4 regions of the Kitasatospora sp. NPDC002965 genome follow, and region 4 is predicted to be linked to each of the others. Evidence: riboswitches for the same ligand, from Rfam matches in the RefSeq annotation. Region 4 holds a riboswitch; each other region holds the start of a gene.
What was found. Region 4 has a riboswitch for cyclic di-AMP ahead of ABZY91_RS30590 (glycoside hydrolase family 16 protein). Riboswitches for the same ligand answer to the same signal wherever they lie in the genome.

Region 1: it holds a riboswitch for cyclic di-AMP, as region 4 does, so the genes downstream of both, ABZY91_RS40280 (NlpC/P60 family protein) here and ABZY91_RS30590 (glycoside hydrolase family 16 protein) in region 4, are expected to answer to the same signal.
Region 2: it holds a riboswitch for cyclic di-AMP, as region 4 does, so the genes downstream of both, ABZY91_RS27065 (LysM peptidoglycan-binding domain-containing M23 family metallopeptidase) here and ABZY91_RS30590 (glycoside hydrolase family 16 protein) in region 4, are expected to answer to the same signal.
Region 3: it holds a riboswitch for cyclic di-AMP, as region 4 does, so the genes downstream of both, ABZY91_RS32350 (transglycosylase family protein) here and ABZY91_RS30590 (glycoside hydrolase family 16 protein) in region 4, are expected to answer to the same signal.

The regions. Positions count from the first base shown of each region.
Region 1 is NZ_JBEXNT010000219.1:3,648-8,774, forward strand. It holds gene ABZY91_RS40270 (NYN domain-containing protein) at 210-1,511, shown strand; gene ABZY91_RS40275 (NlpC/P60 family protein) at 1,724-2,767, shown strand; cyclic di-AMP (ydaO/yuaA leader) riboswitch at 3,132-3,284, shown strand; gene ABZY91_RS40280 (NlpC/P60 family protein) at 3,295-4,488, shown strand; gene ABZY91_RS40285 (NlpC/P60 family protein) at 4,717-5,127, shown strand, end outside.
Region 2 is NZ_JBEXNT010000082.1:1,170-6,296, reverse strand. It holds gene purB (adenylosuccinate lyase) at 1-496, shown strand, start outside; gene ABZY91_RS27070 (MFS transporter) at 525-2,075, opposite strand; cyclic di-AMP (ydaO/yuaA leader) riboswitch at 2,386-2,547, shown strand; gene ABZY91_RS27065 (LysM peptidoglycan-binding domain-containing M23 family metallopeptidase) at 2,551-3,552, shown strand; gene ABZY91_RS27060 (DUF2470 domain-containing protein) at 4,092-4,811, opposite strand; partial or broken gene ABZY91_RS27055 (MFS transporter) at 5,085-5,127, shown strand, end outside.
Region 3 is NZ_JBEXNT010000115.1:20,340-25,466, forward strand. It holds gene ABZY91_RS32340 (SDR family NAD(P)-dependent oxidoreductase) at 1-58, opposite strand, end outside; gene ABZY91_RS32345 (cytochrome P450) at 216-1,514, shown strand; cyclic di-AMP (ydaO/yuaA leader) riboswitch at 1,745-1,891, shown strand; gene ABZY91_RS32350 (transglycosylase family protein) at 1,897-2,850, shown strand; gene eno (phosphopyruvate hydratase) at 3,102-4,388, shown strand; gene ABZY91_RS32360 (septum formation initiator family protein) at 4,499-4,990, shown strand; gene ABZY91_RS32365 (DUF501 domain-containing protein) at 4,980-5,127, shown strand, end outside.
Region 4 is NZ_JBEXNT010000103.1:10,654-15,780, reverse strand. It holds gene ABZY91_RS30605 (TetR family transcriptional regulator) at 1-94, shown strand, start outside; gene ABZY91_RS30600 (alpha/beta hydrolase-fold protein) at 444-1,586, shown strand; gene ABZY91_RS30595 (MoaF N-terminal domain-containing protein) at 1,676-2,005, opposite strand; cyclic di-AMP (ydaO/yuaA leader) riboswitch at 2,526-2,674, shown strand; gene ABZY91_RS30590 (glycoside hydrolase family 16 protein) at 2,684-3,955, shown strand; gene ABZY91_RS30585 (hypothetical protein) at 3,998-4,513, opposite strand; gene ABZY91_RS30580 (IclR family transcriptional regulator) at 4,794-5,127, opposite strand, start outside.

The DNA of each region.
Region 1 (5,127 bases), on a different contig from region 4:
GGCCCTCCGGTGCCGGTGGGACGGGCGACCGTGACGGGCTGACGCCGTCGACGGCGGAGGAGCCGTCCGACGAACGGCCCACCGAGACGCCCACCGAGACGCCTGCCGGTGCGCCCGCGGGGACGCCCACCGAGACGCCTGCCGGTGCGCCCGCGGGGACGCCCACCGAGACGCCTGCCGGTGCGCCCGCGGAGACGCCTGCCGAGAAGCTGGACCGGCCGCTGCCCGAGGGGGTGCGCCGACGGGTGGTCGGCCTGGCCGCCGACGCGCTCGGCGGGCTGCCGCTCGGCGAGCTGCCCCAGTCGCTGCGCCAGTACGCCAAGTTCACCCCGGCCCGTCGGGCCAAGTACGCGGCCACCGCGCTGGCCGCCGCGCTGGAGTCCGAGCCGGCCTTCCGCGTGCGGATAGCGGAGCGGCTGCGGCTGGGCCAGCCCGATCTGGTCCGGGCGCTGGAGTCGGGCACCGTTCCGGGTGCCGCCGATCCGATGGACGTGGCCGCCGCCGCCTACCTGGTCCGGTCGGCGGGCTGGAGCCGCCTGGTCGCGGAGGCGGGCGAGGAGGCCGAGCGGGCCGGCGCCGAAGGTGCGGCGGCCGAGGCGGCCCGGCTGGTGGAGAAGCTGCAGGCCGAGCTGGCCGAGGTGCGGGCCGCCGCCCGTGCCGACCTCGACCGGCAGCGGAGCGAGTCGGAGGACGTCCGCAAGGAGGCCGAGTCGCTGCGCCGGAAGGTCCGTTCGCTGGAGAGCGACACCCGCCGGGCGCAGGCCGAGACCCGCAAGCTGGCCGTCGAGTTCGAGGCGGTCAAGGCGCAGGCGGCGGCCGAGCGGAGTGCCGGCGAGAGCGAGACGCGGCGGCTGCGGCACCGGGTGTCGGAGCTGGAGACCGCCGTCGAGCAGGGCCGCCGGTCGGCCCGCGAGGGGCGCAGCGTCGAGGACATGCGGCTGCGGCTGCTGCTGGACGCCGTCCTCCAGTCGGCCCAGGGGCTGCAGCGGGAGCTGGCGCTCCCGGTGTCCCAGATCCGTCCGGCGGACCTGGTGGAGGCGGTGGTGCCGGGTTCGGCCTCGCCGCACGACGTGGCGCGGCGCGGTCTGGCGGAGGACGACCCGGCGCTGTTGGACCAGCTGCTGGCGATCCCGCAGGTCCATCTGGTGGTGGACGGCTACAACGTGACCAAGACGGGCTACCCGACGCTGCCGTTGGAGCAGCAGCGGATCCGGCTGCTGGGCGGGCTGGCGATGCTGGCGCAGCGCACCCAGGCGGAGGTCACCTGCGTGTTCGACGGGCAGGACCTGGACGTGCCGGTGATCATGGCGCCGCCGCGCGGCGTGCGGGTGCGGTTCAGCCGAACGGGGGAGACGGCGGACGAGCTGATCCGCCGGTTGGTGCGGGCCGAGCCGCAGGGGCGCCCGGTGGTGGTGGTCTCCACCGACCGGGAGGTCGCGGAGGGCGTACGGAAGGCGGGCGCGCGCCCTGTAGCCTCCGTTCTGCTGCTCAATCGGCTGGCCCGGCCGTAGCCGTGCGCCGGTTCCGAGCGGGCGGGAATGACGCCTGGTCAGCGCCGGGATTGCGGCGATGTGAGGGTCTCGTGAAGTCAGGGAGTGGGGGACGGGTTCACGCCAACGGGGGAGTGGCGCAAAGCGTGGATCTTCACTAGTGTCTGGCGTCAAACCTATTTTCCGGATTCTCACCCGTTCAGGTGAGTCCATTGGAAGAAGGAGCCGGTCTTTTGGCCTCCCACCGCCGTCCCAAGCAGCCGAGCCGCGCGCGAGTCACCGTGCTCACCGCGGCCGCTGCGACCGCGGTCGCTCTCTCCGCCCAGGTCGCCGCTCACGCCGCGCCGAGCCCGTCGCCCAAGAAGGACGACGTCAAGGCGCAGATCGACCAGCTGCAGGAGGAGGCCGAACAGGCCACCGAGCGATTCAACGGCGCCAAGGAGCGGGCCGACCAGCTGCGCAAGCAGGCTGACCAGCTCCAGGACCAGGTGGCCCGCGGTCAGGAGCAGATGACCCAGCTTCAGGCCGGGCTGGCCGAGGTCGCGGGTGCGCAGTACCGCACCGGCGGCATCGACCCGTCGGTCCAGCTGATGCTCTCCTCCGACCCGTCCGGCTACCTGGACAAGGCCAGCAGCGTTCAGCAGGCCAGCTCCAGCCAGGCCGAGGCGCTCAAGGGGCTCCAGGACCAGCAGCGCCGGCTGGACCAGCAGAAGGTCGAGGCGGCCGCCGTCCTGGCCTCGCTGGACACCACCACCAAGGACCTGAACCAGTCCAAGGCGGAGGTGAACAAGAAGCTCAAGGAGGCCCAGGACCTGCTGAACTCGCTCAGCGCCGCCGACCGTGCGGCCCTGAAGGCGGCCCAGCAGCAGGCCGACCGCGCCTCGCGCGGGACCGAGCGCCCGGACCTGGGTGAGCTCCCGAAGGCCTCCGGCATGGCCGGCTCCGCGGTGGCCCTCGCGATGGCCCAGCAGGGCAAGCCGTACGGCTGGGGTTCCACCGGCCCGAACAGCTTCGACTGCTCGGGGCTCATGGTCTGGGCGTACGGCAAGGCCGGGGTCTCGCTGCCGCGTACCTCGCAGGCCCAGGGCAACTACGGCACCCGGGTGCCGTCGCTCGCCGAGGCGCAGCCGGGTGACCTGATCATCTACCGCGACGACCGCAGCCACGTCGCGATGTACATCGGCAACGGCATGGTGGTGCACGCGCCCCGCACCGGTGACGTGATCAAGGTGATGAAGGCCGACGGGATGAAGATCAACACGATCCGCCGCGTCTGACGCGCCGGGGTGTCCGGCCGTTTGACGGTCCGCCACGACACGCCCGCGGGCCCGCCGAAGGCCCTGTGATCCGCGCCACCTCCGAACGGGGGTGGCGCGGGTGTTTCGGCCGCCGGTTCGACCGCGAGGTGAGGAACGATCAGCTCCGTGTACGGCGCTGGTCACACCCGGTCATATTCACAAATGAACTTCGGTATTCTTCTAGCTTTTTTCCGACAAGGATTTGAACGGATCACGGATCTGTTACTAGGGTCGTACCTCGAACCACCGCACAGTCGATCACCCAGCCCGGGTGGCGGCGGTGGTTCCCGCCGAGTTCGTGAAACAGCGGGACGGGCAGTCGCCCGTCCGAGTGAGAGCCCAGCAGTCGGGGGCGCTGTGGAGTGGAGCCGGGGAACCACGTTCCTCCGGGGTGAATCGGCGCCAGGTCGGTCGCGTGAGCGGCCGGTGAGGCGTCGTAGGGCACGCTTCCGCCCGAACCCGTCAGCTCACCCGGTAGGCGGATGAGGAAGAAGGAGTCCGCCTTCGTGGCGTCCCATCGTCGTCCCAAGCCCGCCGGCCGCACCCGGGTCTCGATCATGACCGGCCTCGCCGCCGCGGCCGTCGCCCTTTCCGCGCAGTCCGGCGCCCACGCCGACCCGACGCCGACCAAGGACCAGGTCAAGGAGCAGGTCGACCAGCTCAACGAGCAGGCCGAGATCGCCACCGAGAAGCTCAACGGCGCCCAGGCCAAGCAGCAGGAGCTGCAGAAGCAGGTCGGCGACCTCCAGGACAAGGTGGCCCGTCAGCAGGCTGTGGTGACCGAGGCGCAGGGCGGCCTCGCCGAGATCGCCGGCGAGCAGTACCGCACCGGCGGCATATCGCAGACCGTCCAGCTGGTGCTCTCCTCCAGCCCGGACAACTTCCTCAACCAGGCCGACGCCCTGAACCAGGCCGGTTCGACCCAGTCCGGCGCGCTGAAGGAGCTCCAGGAGCAGCAGCGCAGGCTCGACCAGGACCGCACCGAGACCCAGAACAAGCTCGGCGAGCTGGAGGCCACCACCCAGCAGCTGAAGACCTCCAAGGAGGAGGTCCAGGCCAAGCTGACGAAGGCCCAGGACCTGTTCAACACCCTCAGCGAGCAGGAGCGCCTGGCGATCCGCGCGGCCGAGGAGAAGGCCGCCGCCGAGGCCAAGGCGAAGGCGGACGCCGCCAAGGCCGAGGCCGCCAAGGTCGCCAAGGCGAAGGCCGACGCCGAGCGCGCCTCCCGTGAGAACGACCGCACCAACCTCAGCGCGCCGTCCACCCAGGCTCCGTCCACCCAGGCGCCCGCCGCGCCGGCCTCCTCCGCTCCGGCGGCGCCGAAGCCGGCCGCGCCCGCCGCCAACAGCTCGCGCGCCGCCGCCGCGATCGCCGCGGCCGAGAGCAAGCTCGGTGCCCCGTACGTCTACGGCGCCACCGGCCCGAGCAGCTTCGACTGCTCCGGCCTCACCGGCTGGGCCTACGCCCAGGCGGGCGTGTCGCTGCCGCGTACCTCGCAGGCGCAGGCCGGCGCCGGTACCCGGATCGGCTCGGACATCTCCCAGGCCCAGCCCGGCGACCTGGTCATCTTCTACGGCGACCGGCACCACGTCGGCATCTACGTGGGCGGCGGTCAGGTCATCCACGCCCCCAAGCCGGGTGCGTCGGTGCGTTACGAGGCGGCCTCCAACATGCCGGTCAACTCCATCGTGCGCCTCTGATCCCCGATCACGCGGTCCGTACGGGCCCGGTCTCCCCGCGAGGGGAGGCCGGGCCTGCGGCTTTTCCCCCGCTCGGGCTGATGTCCGATTGAGGGTCAAATATTCGGGTTGGGAGGGGTTTGGACTCGGTTGCCCGGACTCGCTAACGTCTGCCACCGGACTCCCGCTTCCAGCCGTCCTCCCCGGGGCGGCGGCGGGCCGTTGCCGCAGGATCGGAGCCGACGCCGCATGCCCGTGCACCGCCGTTCCCCGCTGTCAGGTGCGCACGCCCTCGCCCGGGCGCTGGTGCTCACCGCGGCGGCCACCACCGCGCTGGGTGTGGCGACCGGAGGCACCGCCCAGGCGGCGCCCGGCTCCCCGGACGGGCCCGCCAACCGCAAGGACGTCAAGGCCCAGGTGGAGCAGCTGTACGAGGAGGCCGAGCAGGCCTCCGAGCGGCACAACGCCGCGCAGGAGGCCCAGCAGAAGCTCCAGCACGAGACCGGCACGCTCCAGCAGCAGACCGCCGTCGCCCAGGACGAGCTCAACCAGCTCCGCGGCGACCTCGCGGCGGTGGCCGGCGCCGAGTACCGGGGCGGCGGCATGGCGCAGACCGTGCAGCTGATGCTCTCCGCCGACCCGGCGGGCTACCTCTCCCGG
Region 2 (5,127 bases), on a different contig from region 4:
GCTGGCCGGCGACCAGTGGAACGAGGGCGACGTCTCCTGCTCCGTGGTCCGCCGGGTCGCGCTGCCGGACGCCTTCTTCGCGTTCGACGGTCTGCTGGAGACCTTCCTGACCGTCCTCGACGAGTTCGGCGCCTTCCCCGCCGTGATCGAGGCCGAGCTGGACCGCTACCTGCCGTTCCTGGCCACCACCAAGGTGCTGATGGGCGCGGTCCGCGCGGGCGTCGGCCGGGAGGCCGGCCACGAGGTCATCAAGGAGCACGCCGTCGCCTCCGCGCTCGCGATGCGCGCCGGCGCCCGGGAGAACGAGCTGCTGGACCGCCTCGCGAACGACGAGCGGATCCCGCTGGACCGGGCCGCGCTGGACGCGCTGCTGGGTGACCGGCTCTCCTTCACCGGCGCCGCCGGTGCCCAGGTCGCCGAGGTCGTCCGGCAGATCGAGGCGGTCGCGGCCGCCCACCCCGAGGCCGCCAAGTACGCTCCGGGCGACATCCTCTGACGTTTCGTCAGGCTGGTCCGGCGTCTCGTCAGGCGTCCGGCCGGGGCCTCGTCACCGTACCGGTGGCGGGGCCTTCGCCGTGCTCGGACGCCTCCGGCGCGTGGCCCGGATCCAGTGGCGGTGCGCCGGTGGCGCAGGCGTACCGGCAGTCCGGCTCGGCCACCGGGTGATCCTCCGGCGCCAGGACGTTGCCGTGCACGGTGACCAGCGCGGTCAGCCCGCCGGCCACCAGCAGCCCGGCGCAGATCAGCATCGCGGTGCGGAACGCCGCGTCCACCGAGGCCGGCACCTGGTAGGCGTCGCCGCTCAGCCCGGCCAACGACGGCAGGGCGGCGACCGCGAGCAGGCCGGCGGCCCGGGCGGCGGCGTTGTTCACGCCGCTGGCGATCCCCGCGTGCCGTACCTCCACCGCCGCCAGCACCGTCGCGGTCAGCGGCGCGACCAGCAGCACCATCCCGCAGCCCATCACCGTGACGGCCGGCAGCACGTCCGTCCAGTACGAGGCGTCGGGTCCGATCCGCAGCATCAGCAGCACGCCGGCGGCGCAGAGCAGCGGGCCGACGGTGAGCGGCAGCCGGGGCCCGATCCGCTTGCCCAGCCGGCCGGCCCGCGCGGAGAGCGCCAGCATCAGCACGGTGATCGGCACCAGGGCCACCCCGGAGACCAGGGGGGAGAAGCCGGAGACGATCTGGAGCTGCACGACGAGCAGGAAGAAGACCCCGCTGAACGCCGCGTAGACGGCGAGGGTGACCAGGTTCACCGCCGTGAACAGGCGTGACGAGAAGAGTCCGAGCGGCAGCATCGGCTCCGGCGTGCGGCGCTCGACCAGCACGAAGGCCACGCCCAGCAGCAGCCCGGCCGCCCCGGTGAGCCAGACCCCGGGGGAGAGGCCCTCCCCGGCGGCGGTCAGCGCGTAGGTGAAGGTCCCCAGGGCCACTGCGGCCAGCACCGCGCCGAGGACGTCGAACCGGCCGGTCGAGGACTCGTCCCGGCTCTCCGGCACGTGTCGGGCGGTCACCGCGACGACCAGCACGGCCAGCGGGACGTTCAGGAGGAAGATCCACCGCCAGCCCGGCCCGTCCACCAGCCAGCCGCCGAGGAACGGTCCGACCGCCGCCGACACCCCGCCGAGGCCGGACCAGAGGCCGACCGCGGCGGAGCGGTCCTCGGGGTGGAAGACCGCCTGGAGCATCGCCAGTGATCCCGGGGTGAGCAGGGCCCCGCCGACGCCCTGCACCGCGCGGGCGGCGACCAGCACCTCGATGGTGGGCGCGGCCGCGCAGGCCGCGGAGGCGACGGCGAACCAGACCACGCCGAGCAGGAAGATCCGGCGTCGGCCGTACCGGTCCCCGAGCGCGCCGCCGAGCAGGATCAGCCCGGCCAGGGTGAGCAGGTAGGCGTTGAGCGTCCACTGCAGGGCAGCGAGCGGGGCGTCGAGATCGGTCCCGATCCTGGGCAGCGCGACGTTCACGACGGTCCCGTCGAGCATCGCCAGGCTGGAGCCGAGCACCGTCGCCAGAAGTACCCAGCGACCCTGCGCGGTGCCCAACCGCAGGATGCCGGCCTCGGAGGTGGCCACGGCATGATCGTCCGCCCCGGGGGCCGACGTGACAAGGGTCACCGGGGGCGTGTCGGCGGATGGCTTTCCGTGAGTGATCGTGTGCGGACCGGTCCGGAAATCGGCGGAGGGTCGTGGATCAGTGGCACGCCGTGAATCGATTGTGTGCGTACTGTGCAGCCGATCATTCGGAGCGTGACGGCGGTCCGGTGTTTTGTTGCGAGTTCAAGAGATCGACATTGCTTCACTCGGACGGATGAGTTTTAGTTCAGCGACCGCCCGGCGTCAGCCCGGGTGGCCACCGGGTGGAACGCCTAGTCCTGCCGCTGCCCGGTGGTACGCAACGAACTCTGTTCGGCAGGAGCGGGGGACCCAAAGGTAAGTCGCCGGACCGGAATTCGCGGTCCGGCTTGGGGTGAAGCCGCCTAGATGCGGCCGGGCAACTCCAGCCCGAACCCGACAGCTCACCTCGTAGGCGTCGGAGAGGACATCAGCCATGGCCGCACAGGCTCGTCGTATCGCCCTGCCCCGCGCCGTCCGCATCGGTATCGCCACCGCCGTCACCGGCGCCGCCTTCGCCCTCCCGCTGGTCACCGCGGTGAGCGCCCAGGCCCACGAGGCTCCGGCCGCCAAGCCCCACCAGACCAGCACCTGGAACGGCGCCACCAGCGTCGACGCCGCCCCGGCCGCCGCTCCGGCCGCCGAGACCGCCCCGGCCGCCGCGGCCGAGGAGACCTACAAGGTCGCCGGCGGGGACACCCTGTCGAAGATCGCCGACGCGAAGAACGTCCAGGGCGGCTGGGAGGCCCTGTACGAGCGCAACCGCTCGGTCGTCGGCGCCAACCCGAACCTGATCTACCCGGGCCAGCAGCTCGCCCTCGGCGGCAAGGCCGTCGAGGCCGCCAAGCCGGCCGCGCCCGCCGCCAAGCCGCAGGTCTCGCAGGACTCGGTGAAGCCGGCCGCCAAGCCCGCCGCCCCGGCCGCGAAGCCCGCCGCCCCGGCCGTCAAGCCGGTCGCGCCCGCCGCCAAGCCCGCGCCGGTCCAGGCCGCGAAGCCCGCCGCCCCGGCGCCGGCTCCCGTGGTCGCCTCCTCCGGCTACGTCGCCCCGCTGGCCGGTACCAAGCTCGGTACCGCCTACGGTGTCGCCGGTTCCATGTGGTCCTCCGGCCACCACACCGGTGTCGACTTCTCCGCTGCCACCGGCACCCCGCTGCGCGCCATCGCGGCCGGCACCGTGGTGAAGGCCGGCAACGGCGGCGCCTACGGCAACGAGGTCGAGATCAAGCTCGCCGACGGCAAGTACGCCCAGTACGCGCACCTGTCCTCGATCGCGGTGAAGGTCGGTCAGACCGTCACCGCCGGCCAGCAGATCGGCCTCTCCGGTGCGACCGGCAACGTGACCGGCCCGCACCTGCACTTCGAGATCCGCACCGGCTCGGAGTACGGCTCGGACATCGACCCGATCGCCTACCTGCGGGCGCACGGCGTCTCGATCTGATCGAGCACCAGAACCACCGCTGGGTGCGGGGTGAACGACCTCCCGGAATGGTCATGTCGGGTGACCGCTTGACCGGGTGATCGCCGCACCACCAGTGGATCCACGGGCGCGGGACACGCCCGTCGGGCCGGCCCGGTTCGCGAGACCTCCTCTCGCGAACCGGGCCGGCCTCTGTCGTTTCCGCCCCCCCTGGGGGATCTTTCCGGCGTCTGGTCCGACCGGCCGGATTCCCGCCGAATTCAGGCCGAATCCTGAAGGGTTCCGGAAGGATTCCGGAAGGGGCTCGGTGAGAGTTCGGGAGGGGTTTCCGGGCGAACGGATCGTTCGGGTGCCGTCGGCGGCGCGGGGCGGTGGTGCCGGTCGGCCGGGTGCGCCGGAGTGTGCGGCCGCCGGGGACGCGCGGGTGGGCGCGGTCGACCCGGTGGACGCTCGCGGATTCTCCCGGCCGACCGGTTCCGCGGCATGGGTGACCGGCGGTGCGTGGCCGGCCGTCAACGGCCGGGCCGGGCGGGAGAGTCGGGCCGGGGGTGGGACGGGGGTCAGCGCCGGTGCGCGGGCTCGGCCTGCTGCGCGGCGGTCAGCAGCTGGTGCACGCGGTGGCCGAAGTCGTCGGCGTCGTGGGCCGGTTCGGGGAAGACCAGCCGGACGTCACGGTGGCCGTGCGCGTGGTCGAGGCGGAGCACCAGGCCGTACCGGTCGAGGGCGAGCGGCCGGACGTCGGGGTGGTCGACGAGCAGCTCCGGGTCGAGGAGGCGGGTGAGCACCGCGAGGGCGTCCGGGTGGTCGTCGGCGAGGTGGGTGAGCATGCCGGCCTCGTAGCGGGCGAGCGGGTCCGGGGTGGCGAGGGCGAGGTCGGCGCCGGTGAGGGCGCTGGTGCCGTACGGGGTGGAGAGGACGGCGTGGGCGACGTCCAGGCGGAGGTGGACGCTGAGGCCGTCGTCGGCGAGGTGTGCGAGGTGGAGGCGCCCGGCCAGGGTGAGGCGTCCGCGGACCCGGTCGCGGACGGCGACCGGCGCGATGTCGGTGAGGTCGAGGACGACGGGGAGTCCGTCCTGCTCGCGGACGGTCGCGAGGGTGAGCGGGGCGTCGAGCGGGGCGCGCAGGCGGAGCCTGGAGCCGTGGACCGAGACGGGGGTGGTGAGTTCGTGGTGCTCGCCGAAGGCGCGGACGACGACGGAGGAGGCTGCGCAGAGCAGGCTGCCGACCCGTTCGGCGGCGGTGGGCTCGGGGACCTCGGCGTCGATGGGGGTGGGGTTCATGGCAACCTCCGGCTAGTTAGGTGAGGCTAACCTAATGACTTGCGCTGCGTGAGGCAAGGTGACGCGGGCCGTCGCGTGCGGGGGGTGGCGGCGAGTTGCCGGAGGAGGAGCCGGGTGAGGCTGTCGTGGAAGGTGTTGCAGGCGGCCGTCTATATGCCGCGCTTGCAAGTATCCGGCGAGCGGTCGTATTGTCGACGCTGGTAGTTGCACGCGCAATGGTTTGGTGTGCGGCTGACCGGTACCCCTGCAACGCTCCGGAAAGCGGTCCCTCTCATGCCTCTCGCGCTCCTGGCGCTGGCGATCAGCGCCTTCGGCA
Region 3 (5,127 bases), on a different contig from region 4:
CGGCCCCCGACCCGCCGTGGAGTACCGCGATCACGACGACCGAACCGGTGTCCCGCATGGTGTTGCTCCTCCCTGTGGGCGGCCCCGCACCGGCGCCCACGGACATCTTGCGGAGGATCGTAGGCACGTCCTGACCCTCCGCAACAGGGAATACCCCTCAGGTGACCAGACTCACGCCTGTCGTGTCCGACTTGCACCCGGGATACCGTCGTTCCATGCCAGTCCAGCCCGCCTCCGCCCGCCCTCCGCTCTTCACCTGGGACTTCGCCGCCGACCCGTACCCGGCGTACGCGTGGCTGCGCGAGCACGAGCCGGTGCACCGCACCACCCTGCCGAGCGGCGTGGAGGCGTGGCTGGTGACGCGGTACGCGGACGCCCGGCAGGCGCTGGCGGACGGCCGGCTCTCCAAGAACCCGGCGAACCACAGCGAGCAGGCGCACCGCACCGGCCGGGTCGGCATCCCGGGCGAGCGCCAGGCCGACCTGATGACGCACCTGCTGAACATCGATCCGCCGGACCACACCCGGCTCCGCCGTCTGGTGTCGAAGGCGTTCACGCCGCGCCGGGTGGCGGCCTTCGAGCCCCGGGTGCAGCAGCTGACCGACCGGCTGATCGACGGGTTCGCGGAGCGCGGGAGCGCCGACCTGATCCACGAGTTCGCCTTCCCGCTCCCCATCTACGCGATCTGCGACATGCTCGGGGTGCCCGCCGAGGACCAGGACGACTTCCGGGACTGGGCCGGGATGATGATCCGGCACGGCGGTGGCCGGCGCGGCGGTGTGGGGCGCGCGGTGAAGCGGATGCGCGAGTACCTGGCGGAGCTGATCCACCGCAAGCGGGCGGACCTCGGGGACGACCTGATCTCCGGGCTGATCCGGGCCGGCGACCACGGCGAGCACCTCACCGAGAACGAGGCGGCGGCGATGGCCTTCATCCTGCTCTTCGCCGGGTTCGAGACGACCGTGAACCTGATCGGCAACGGCACGTACGCGCTGCTGCGCAATCCCGGCCAGCGCGCCCTGCTCCAGGAGTCGATCGCCCGTGGCGAGAGCGGCCTGCTGGAGACCGGGATCGAGGAACTCCTGCGCTACGACGGGCCGGTGGAGCTGGCGACGTGGCGGTTCGCGACCAGCCCGCTGACCATCGGCGGGGTGCTGATCCCGGCCGGGGACCCGGTGCTGGTCGTGCTCGCGGCGGCGGACCGGGACCCGGCGCGGTTCGCCGACGAGAACACCCTCGACCTGGCCCGCGCGGACAACCCGCACCTGGGCTTCGGGCACGGCATCCACTACTGCATCGGCGCCCCGCTGGCCCGGTTGGAGGGGCGGTCCGCGCTGGCCACGCTGCTCTCCCGGCTGCCCGACCTGCGGCTCGCCGAGAGCCCGGAGAACCTGCGGTGGCGCGGTGGTCTGATCATGCGTGGACTTCGTGAACTTCCCGTGGAATTCACCCCCGAGAAGATGCCCGAAAGGGCCTCTTCGGGGCAGTCGTCCGGTGCTCCGTCCGATCGGTGAGGCGACCCGCGACACGCTGACGGAAGGTCTCCGACCAGGCAGGACGGCGAGATTGAACCGCCACCAACCCGGACATAGCGCCCCCGTTGGTGGGCGATCCATCACCTGACGTGATTTCCGTGTGATACCGACGATATGAGCTTGTGATTGCTCTACGGATCTGTCTACTCTCCGTGGAGTTCGCAGCTGCGAGCCCCGAGCACGGAACGCCGAGTCCTGCCCGTCGTGCCCCGGGAAACCGACCAGACCCTGGGCAGGGGCGGGGGAACCAGGTTTGTTGCCGTCCCCCACGGCTTGGGGTGAAGCCGCCTCGCGCGGCCGGGCCACCTCCCGGTCCGAACCCGACAGCTCACCTCGCAGGCGTGCGGAGAGGGACCTCTTCATGCTGTTCGTCGGAACCGGCCGTCATCGTCGTCGTACCCAGACCGAGAAGGCCATCGCCGTCGCCGGCGTCGCCGGTGTCGGGCTGGCCCTGCCGATCCTCAGCGCCACCGGTGCCTCCGCCGCCCCGGTCTCCACCTGGGACGCGGTCGCCCAGTGCGAGGCCGGCGGCAACTGGAGCATCAACACCGGCAACGGCTTCTACGGCGGCCTGCAGTTCACGCCCAGCACCTGGAAGGCGTTCGGCGGCACCTCGTACGCGCCGCAGGCCAACCAGGCCTCCAAGGCGCAGCAGATCTCGGTGGCCGAGAAGGTCCTCGCCTCGCAGGGGCCGGGCGCCTGGCCGGTCTGCTCCAAGAAGGCGGGCCTGAGCAAGGGCGGCGCCCCGGCGGCGGTCGACACCTCGGCGGACGCCAAGCCGGCCGTCCCGCAGGCCGCCACCCAGCCGAGCGCGCCGCAGACCACCGCCCCGCAGACCAGCGCGCCGAAGCACGCCGCGCCGAAGTCGGCCCAGCAGGAGAAGCCGGCCCAGGCGGCCAAGCAGGCCCCGAAGCACGCCGCGCCGAAGCCGCAGGCCCAGCAGGACCGGCCGCAGGTGCAGCAGTACGGGCAGGCCCCGTCCTTCTCCGGCACGTCCGGCTGGGACGCCGACGCGAAGGTGTTCTGGTACGAGAACAACGGCGGCTGGTACTGGACCAGCCACCAGAGCGTCTACCAGCAGTACGCCGGTCAGGCCGCGGTCCAGGACGCCCGTCCGGCCGCCGCCCAGAGCGCCCCGGCCGCCCAGCAGGGCGCGGGCCACGGCTACACCGTCCGGGCGGGCGACACGCTCGCCGGCATCGCCGCCGGCCAGGGTGTCTCCGGCGGCTGGCAGGCGCTCTACGACGGCAACCGCGGCACCGTCGGCGGCGACCCCGACCTGATCGTCCCCGGCCAGGTGCTCACCCTCGGCTGATGCCGTTTCGCCGGTGGATCGCGAGGGGGGCCGGGTTCGACCGGGTCCGGCCCCTTCGTCCCGATCCGGCCCCCTTCCGTGGGGCAACCAGGTGAACTACCGGCGGGTAGCCGTGCCACACGCTGAGACGGGACCCGGGCCGACGTGGCCCGGAGAGCCCGTGCGGTTAGGCTCTGGTCGTAACGACTCCGCAATCGTCCGGCCGACAGCACCCACCGTCAGCCGAACCTGTTTCCGCTAGGAGATGCCTCGTGCCGTCCATCGATGTCGTCGTAGCCCGTGAGATTCTCGACTCGCGTGGCAACCCCACGGTCGAGGTCGAGGTGGGCCTCGACGACGGCAGCACCGGCCGCGCCGCTGTCCCGTCGGGTGCCTCCACCGGCGCCTTCGAGGCGCTGGAGCTCCGCGACGGTGACAAGAACCGCTACTTCGGCAAGGGCGTGGAGAAGGCCGTCCTGGCCGTCATCGAGCAGATCGGCCCGGAGCTCGTCGGCTACGACGCCACCGAGCAGCGCCTGATCGACCAGGCCATGCTCGACCTGGACGCCACCCCGGACAAGTCCTCGCTCGGCGCCAACGCCATCCTGGGCGTCTCGCTGGCCGTCGCGCACGCCGCCTCCGAGGCCAGCGACCTGCCGCTGTTCCGCTACCTGGGCGGCCCGAACGCGCACGTCCTGCCGGTCCCGATGATGAACATCCTCAACGGCGGCTCGCACGCGGACTCCAACGTCGACATCCAGGAGTTCATGATCGCTCCGATCGGCGCGGAGTCCTTCTCCGAGGCCGTCCGCTGGGGCGTCGAGGTCTACCACACCCTCAAGGGTGTGCTGAAGGAGCGCGGCCTCTCCACCGGCCTGGGCGACGAGGGCGGCTTCGCCCCGAACCTGGACTCCAACCGCGAGGCCCTGGACCTCATCGTCGAGGCGATCCAGAAGGCCGGCTACGTGCCGGGCAAGGACGTCGCGCTGGCGCTGGACGTCGCCTCCTCCGAGTTCTACGAGGACGGCGCCTACCAGTTCGAGGGCAAGGCGCTCACCTCCGCCGAGCTCATCGAGTACTACGCCGGCCTGGTCGCCGCCTACCCGCTGGTCTCCATCGAGGACCCGCTGGACGAGTCGGACTGGGACGGCTGGAAGGCCATGACCGACAAGCTGGGCGACAAGGTCCAGATCGTCGGCGACGACCTGTTCGTCACCAACCCGGCCCGCCTGGCCCGTGGCATCGAGACCGGCACCGCCAACGCGCTGCTGGTGAAGGTGAACCAGATCGGCTCGCTGACCGAGACCCTGGACGCCGTCGAGCTGGCCCAGCGCAACGGCTACCGCTGCATGATGTCGCACCGCTCCGGCGAGACCGAGGACGTCACCATCGCCGACCTGGCCGTCGCGACCAACTGCGGCCAGATCAAGACCGGTGCCCCGGCCCGCTCCGAGCGCGTCGCCAAGTACAACCAGCTGCTGCGCATCGAGGAGATCCTCGACGACGCCGCCGAGTACGCCGGCCGCGGCGCCTTCCCGCGGTTCAAGTACGAGGGCTGACACACACAGCTCCCGCCGGTGCCCCGCCTGTTCACCCCGTAGGGTGGACGGCGGGGCACCGTCGCGACCAGGAGGGGACACCGGAGATGGCAGGCTGGAGGATCCCGGGCTTGGCGGCCCGGCCTCGGTTCACGAGCCGGGCGACCGTCCTCGTGCTGGTGCTCTGCTCGCTGGTGGCGATCCTGGCGTACCCGACGCGGCAGTTCATCTCGCAGCGTTCCGAGATCTCCTCCCAGCGGGCCAAGGCCGAGCACGCCCGGCAGCAGGTCGAGCAGCTCCGCCGGGAGAAGGCCCGCTGGCAGGACCCCGAGTACGTCAAGGTGCAGGCCCGCGCCCGGCTGCACTACGCGATGCCGGGGGAGACCCCGTACATCGCGGTGGACCCGGCCGCCGGGGAGGCGACCAGGTCGTCCGTCGGCGCGCCGCCGCCCGCACAGGGCCCGGCCACCGGGCCGGCCAAGGCGGCCAGGCCCTGGTACGCCGGCATCTGGGACTCGGTGGACGCCGCCGCAGCCCCTGCCGCCGCCCCGGCCGCCGCCTCCGCCCCTCCCTCACCACCCGCCCCCGCCCCCGCTGGAGACAGCTCCTCCCATGACCACTGAGAACCACCCCACCGTCTCCGACGAGGACGTCGCGGCCATCGCCGCGCAGCTCGGCCGGGTCCCGCGCGGCCTGCGCGGCGTGGCCCACCGCTGCCCCTGCGGCAACCCGGACGTCGTGGAGACGGCCCCCCGGCTGC
Region 4 (5,127 bases):
CGCGGCCACCGGCCCCGGATCGCCCCGGGAGCTCGGCGCCCGCTGCATGCACGAGCTCACCGCGGGCCTCGGTCTCTGGGCCCGCGTCAGCTGACGCGGGCCCAGGCGGAGCAACCGGCCCGGACCTCCCGGCGCCGTCCGAGCGTGGTCCCGGCGCCGTGCGGGAGGCCCTCGCCCCACCGCGCCCTCGCCCTTCCCGTGGTCCGGAGCGGGCTTCGCCGGGCCCTCCCGCGCGAGGCCGGCCCGTACGCGCGGCGGGCGTCTCCTCCCGGAGACCGAGGCGATGACCGCTGGTCGGCGGGTCCGGGGCACCGCTTCGGACCGCTAGGGTGGGTGGTCGCGCCCCGGCGACGGCCCCCGTTGTGAACGGGGAACCGGGGCGGCCCTCCCGGGTGTCCTTCCCCCGGGGGCGGGGGAGTACGAGGCGTGGGAGCAAACAAGACATGGGTCTGACGAGCCACAAGGTGCTGGCACTGACCGTCCTGATCGCCGTCGCGGCGATGGCCGGGACGGTCTGGCTGTGGCCGAGACTGTCGAAGCGGACCTGGCAGGCGGTGCTCGGCCGGATCGGCGCGCTGTGCGCGACGCAGCTCACCGTGCTCGCCGCGCTCGGCCTGGTCGCCAACAACTACTTCGCCTTCTACAGCAGTTGGGACGACCTGCTGGGCACCGGCGACAGCGGTCCGGTGGTCATCCACAACAAGGCGGACGCCTCCGGCCGGCTGCGCGTCGAGACCATCGGGCACGCCGAGGTCAAGGGCGGCGGGGCACTGGGCCGTGAACCCAAGCAGTCCGGCGAGATCCGTGAGATCCGCATCGACGGTGCCACCACCCGGCTCTCCACCGAGGGCTACGTCTACCTGCCGCCGCAGTACTTCCAGCCGGAGTACGAGCAGAAGCAGTTCCCTGCGCTGGTCGTCAGCACCGGCTTCCCCGGCATCGCCAAGAACCTCGTGACCCGGCTGAACTACCCGGGCGCGGCGCTCAAGCTGCTCCAGGAGGGCCGGATGCAGCCGACCGTCCTGGTGCTGGTGCGTCCCTCGCCGGCCCTGCCGCAGGACACCGAGTGCGAGGACGTCCCGGGCGGCCCGCAGTCCGAGACGTACTTCACCAAGGACGTGCCCTCGGCGATCCAGGCGACCTACCGGGTCTCCGGCGATCCGCGGGCGTGGGCGTTCATGGGGAACTCGACGGGCGGCTACTGCGCGCTCAAGCTCGCCATGCGCCACCCGGAGGTCTACCCGACCGCCGTCTCGCTCTCCGGCTACTACCGGGCCGCCGAGGACCCGACCACCGGCGACCTCTTCAAGGGCAGCGAGCAGCGCCGTAACGAGGCCGACCTGATGTGGCGCCTCAAGAACCTGCCGCAGCCCGAGGTGGCCGTGCTGCTGGCCGGCACCAAGGAGGGCGACGGCGACTACCGTCGCGAGACCGAGGCGTTCGTGGCCGCGACGCGCAGCCCGATGAAGGTCTCCTACAGCATGCTGGAGACGGGCGGCCACAACTTCGAGACCTGGAGCAGGCTGCTCCCGTCCTCGCTGGAGTGGATCTCGCAGCACCTGGTGGTTCCCGGCCGGACGGTCTGACCACCGGGCCCGATCGGCAGGCGGCCAGGACGGCCGGCACGTCTCCGGTGGCCCGGTGGCCCGGTGGCCCGGGGGCCGACAGGCGGCCGTCAGGCCACGGACTGCAGCGTGCCGGTGTGCAGCTCGCCGACCCGGCCGCCCTCGCCCTCGTACGTCCAGAACGCGCGGACCGTCATCCGGCCCAGGTCCATGACGTGACTGACGGTGATGCCGCTCTGTTCGGTCCAGCTGACGAAGTACAGCTGCGGACCGACCTCGGCGACGTGCAGGGCGACGTCCTCCCACTGGCCGGCCGACTCACCGAGGCCCTCCCAGCGCAGCCGCTTGCCGTCGGCCGAGTAGGCGTTGCGGAAGGCTGCGCCGTTGTCGACCTGGAACAGGAAGGTGCGGCCGGCGAAGCCGGGCAGGGGGGCGGTCATGGTGGGGCTGGTCCTCGTCTCTCATGCGGTTCCCGGTGCGGTCCGGACGGTTCCGGCGCGGTTGGATCCCCAACCTATCCGACCGCCCCGTCTTTCGCGGCGTACTCGGGCACGGGGACGGGGGCCGACGGGCCGGGCCCCGCACCGGACGTCCTCCTGCCGCGCCCTCCTGCCGGCCGCCTCCCGCTCCACCCCGCCACCGGCCGGGGAACCGGTCCTTCCGGGCGGCCCTTCCGGGCGGCCCTCCTCGACCGGGCCGCGGTGCTCCTCGGGAGCGCGGCGCCGGTGCCGCCCCGGACCGGAGGGTCCCGGCCGGGCCTGATCCGTAGCTTCCTCCCAACTGATCAACTCCGCAGGCGCGTTGATCATCCGCGGACCCCGGGTCTGTGACCTGCGCGACAACCGTCCGTGCGAGGTTGTCCGGTCCCCGGCGGCCTGCCTAGCCTGCAGGGGCGTCCGCTGTCGCGGACTCCCACCGTCGGGACGCCGAGTCCTGTCCACCCGCCGGTCGGCACCCGAGCACCACAGCGGACGGGAGCGGGGGACCCAAGGTCAGTGCCCGGTCCGTGCGCCTCCGCGCCCGGACTGCGGCTAGGGGTGAAGCCGCTCCCCAGGCGGCCGGGCAACCTCAGCCCGAACCCGACAGCTCACCTCGCAGGCGTCGTAGAGGACCCAGCCATGCCCCCTGCCCCGCACCGGCCTGCCCGGCGCCACGCGCCCCGCCACGCCCGCCCCACCCACCGGCGCCGCACCGCCGCCCTCGCCGCCACCGGAGCGCTCGCCGTCACCGGCGCCGGCCTGCTCGGCGTCCCGGCCCTCACCGGAGCCCAGGCCGCCACCGCGCCCACCGTCACCCAGGACGCCCTCACCCCGGCGACCATGGTCGCCGGCAAGGCCTCGACCGCCTCGCTGGCCGTCCACTCCTCGGCCTGCTTCACCGCCAAGACCGTCGGCGTCGGCATCCGCGACGCGGCCGGCCGCAACCTCGACTTCCCCGGCAACGTCAGCAACGCGCAGATCTGCCCGAGCGGCCTGTCGATCACCACCGGTGCGCGCACCCTGGCGGCCGGTACCTACACCCAGTTCGGTTTCTGGCAGGACCTCGGTGGTGCCTGGCACAACCTGCCCTCCCGGCAGCTGGTGGTCTCCGCCACCGCCACGCCGAGCCCGACCCCCACCCCGTCGCCGACGACGCCCCCCACCACGACCCCCACCGCGCCCCCCACCACGAGCCCGACGACGCCCCCCGCAACCGGTGCCCCCGTCGCGGGCAAGAAGCTCACCTGGTCCGACGAGTTCAGCGGCCCGATCGCCTACGGCTCCCGCTGGACCGGCGACCGCAGCAGCGCCTACCGCTACGGCAACCACAACCCCGACGACAACAAGCTCGACTGGCTGAACAAGAACAACGTCACCGTCGGCGGCGGCGCCGCCACGTTCACCGCCAGGCCGGGTGCCAACAAGCTGGAGAACGGCAAGCAGTCCTGGGACACCGGGCTGCTCACCACCGAGTACTCCAGCGAGGGCTTCCAGGTGAAGACCGGCGACTACGCCGAGACCCGGGTCAAGCTCCCGGCCGGCACCGGCGCCTGGCCGGCGCTGTGGACCTGGAAGAACGGCAACGGGGAGATCGACACCTTCGAGTACCACCCCGACAACCCGAACCTGCTGGAGCTGACCAACCATGTCAAGCCGGGTCACCTGTACTACACGGACGCCAAGGCGATAGCCAAGGACGGCTGGGTGACCATCGGCACCCACTACGGCGCCACCTCCGTCGACTGGTACGTCAACGGCGTCAAGGTCTTCTCGGACGGCAAGGGCGTCGGCACCACCTGGTCCGCGTACCTGATCCTCAACCTGTCCCTGAGCGCGGGGCAGTACCACCCCGCGCCCCAGGGCACCGCGCCGATCACCTTCGCCGCGGACTACGTCCGGGTCTACCGCTAGGACCGGCCCCGAGACCGTCCGCTCCCGGAGGAGCGGGCGGTCTCAGTCGGTCTGCACGACCTGGATCGTGAACGGCTGCCGGTTGTTCGACTCGTTGTGGTCGTCGTCGCTGCGCACCGCGACGTAGCCGCCCTCCAGGACTCCGAGGGGGACGGTCGGGGCGAGCCTGACCGGGATCAGGGCGGTCGCGCTGCGGTACACCCCCAGCCCGGCCGGGAAGGTGCAGCGCACCCGGTGGCCGTTCTGGAACTCGTAGCAGTTCTCCGGGAAGAACGGCCCCTCGGCCGTCACCCCCTCCGGCAGGGTGACCACCACGGTGAACGGCGAGGCCGTCCGGTCCGGTCCGGCGTTGCCGACGAAGGCGTGCACCGTGGTGGTGCCGCCGGGCGCGGCGGCGTCCGGGTCCAGCCGGACCACCTCCAGGTCCGAGTCGGAGACGGCGGGCGTCGCGGGCGCCGTCGCCGCGTTCTCTTTGCCCGGGTCGGTGCCCGCCGTCGCGTCGGCGTCGGGACACGCCCACGCCGGTCCGGCGGCCAGCGCCACCAGCGCGGACCCCACCGTCAGCGACCTTCCGAGGAAACCCCGTACGGACCCTCTGCGCGACATCGCCGCTCACCCTGCCTCTGCGTTCGTGCGCCCCGCGCCGTCGCGGGCACGTCCCGATCCACAGTGACCGACCCGTCCGCCGCGGCCGGGCCAACCCGCCCTCGGGTCGCCCGGGCGGGCGAACCCGGGCAGGGGAGGACGGCGGCTCCGACGTCCCGTACGGTCGGCCCTCCGACACTGCCTCCGACAGCGCCTCCGACAGCGCCTCGGCCGGGCCTCCGGCGGGGCGGTGTCAGGGGGCCAGGACCTGTCCCAGCCGGGCCGCGATCTCGTGCATCACCGGCACCAGCGAGGCGGATCCGGCCTGCTCCTCCAGCGCCCGGATCCGGGCCTCCGGTCCGGAGACCGAGAGCGCCGTCGGCGTGGGCGCGCCGGGGACGGCGAGCGCGATGCAGCGCACCCCGATCTCCTGCTCCTGGTCGTCCACCACGTAACCGCGCTCGCGCGCCTCGGCGAGCTGGCGGATCAGCTCCTGCGGGTCGGTCACGGTGTGCGGGGTGTGGGCGGCCAGCGGGTTGGGGCCCAGGACGGCGCGCGCCTCCTCCTCGGGCAGCTGTGCCAGCAGC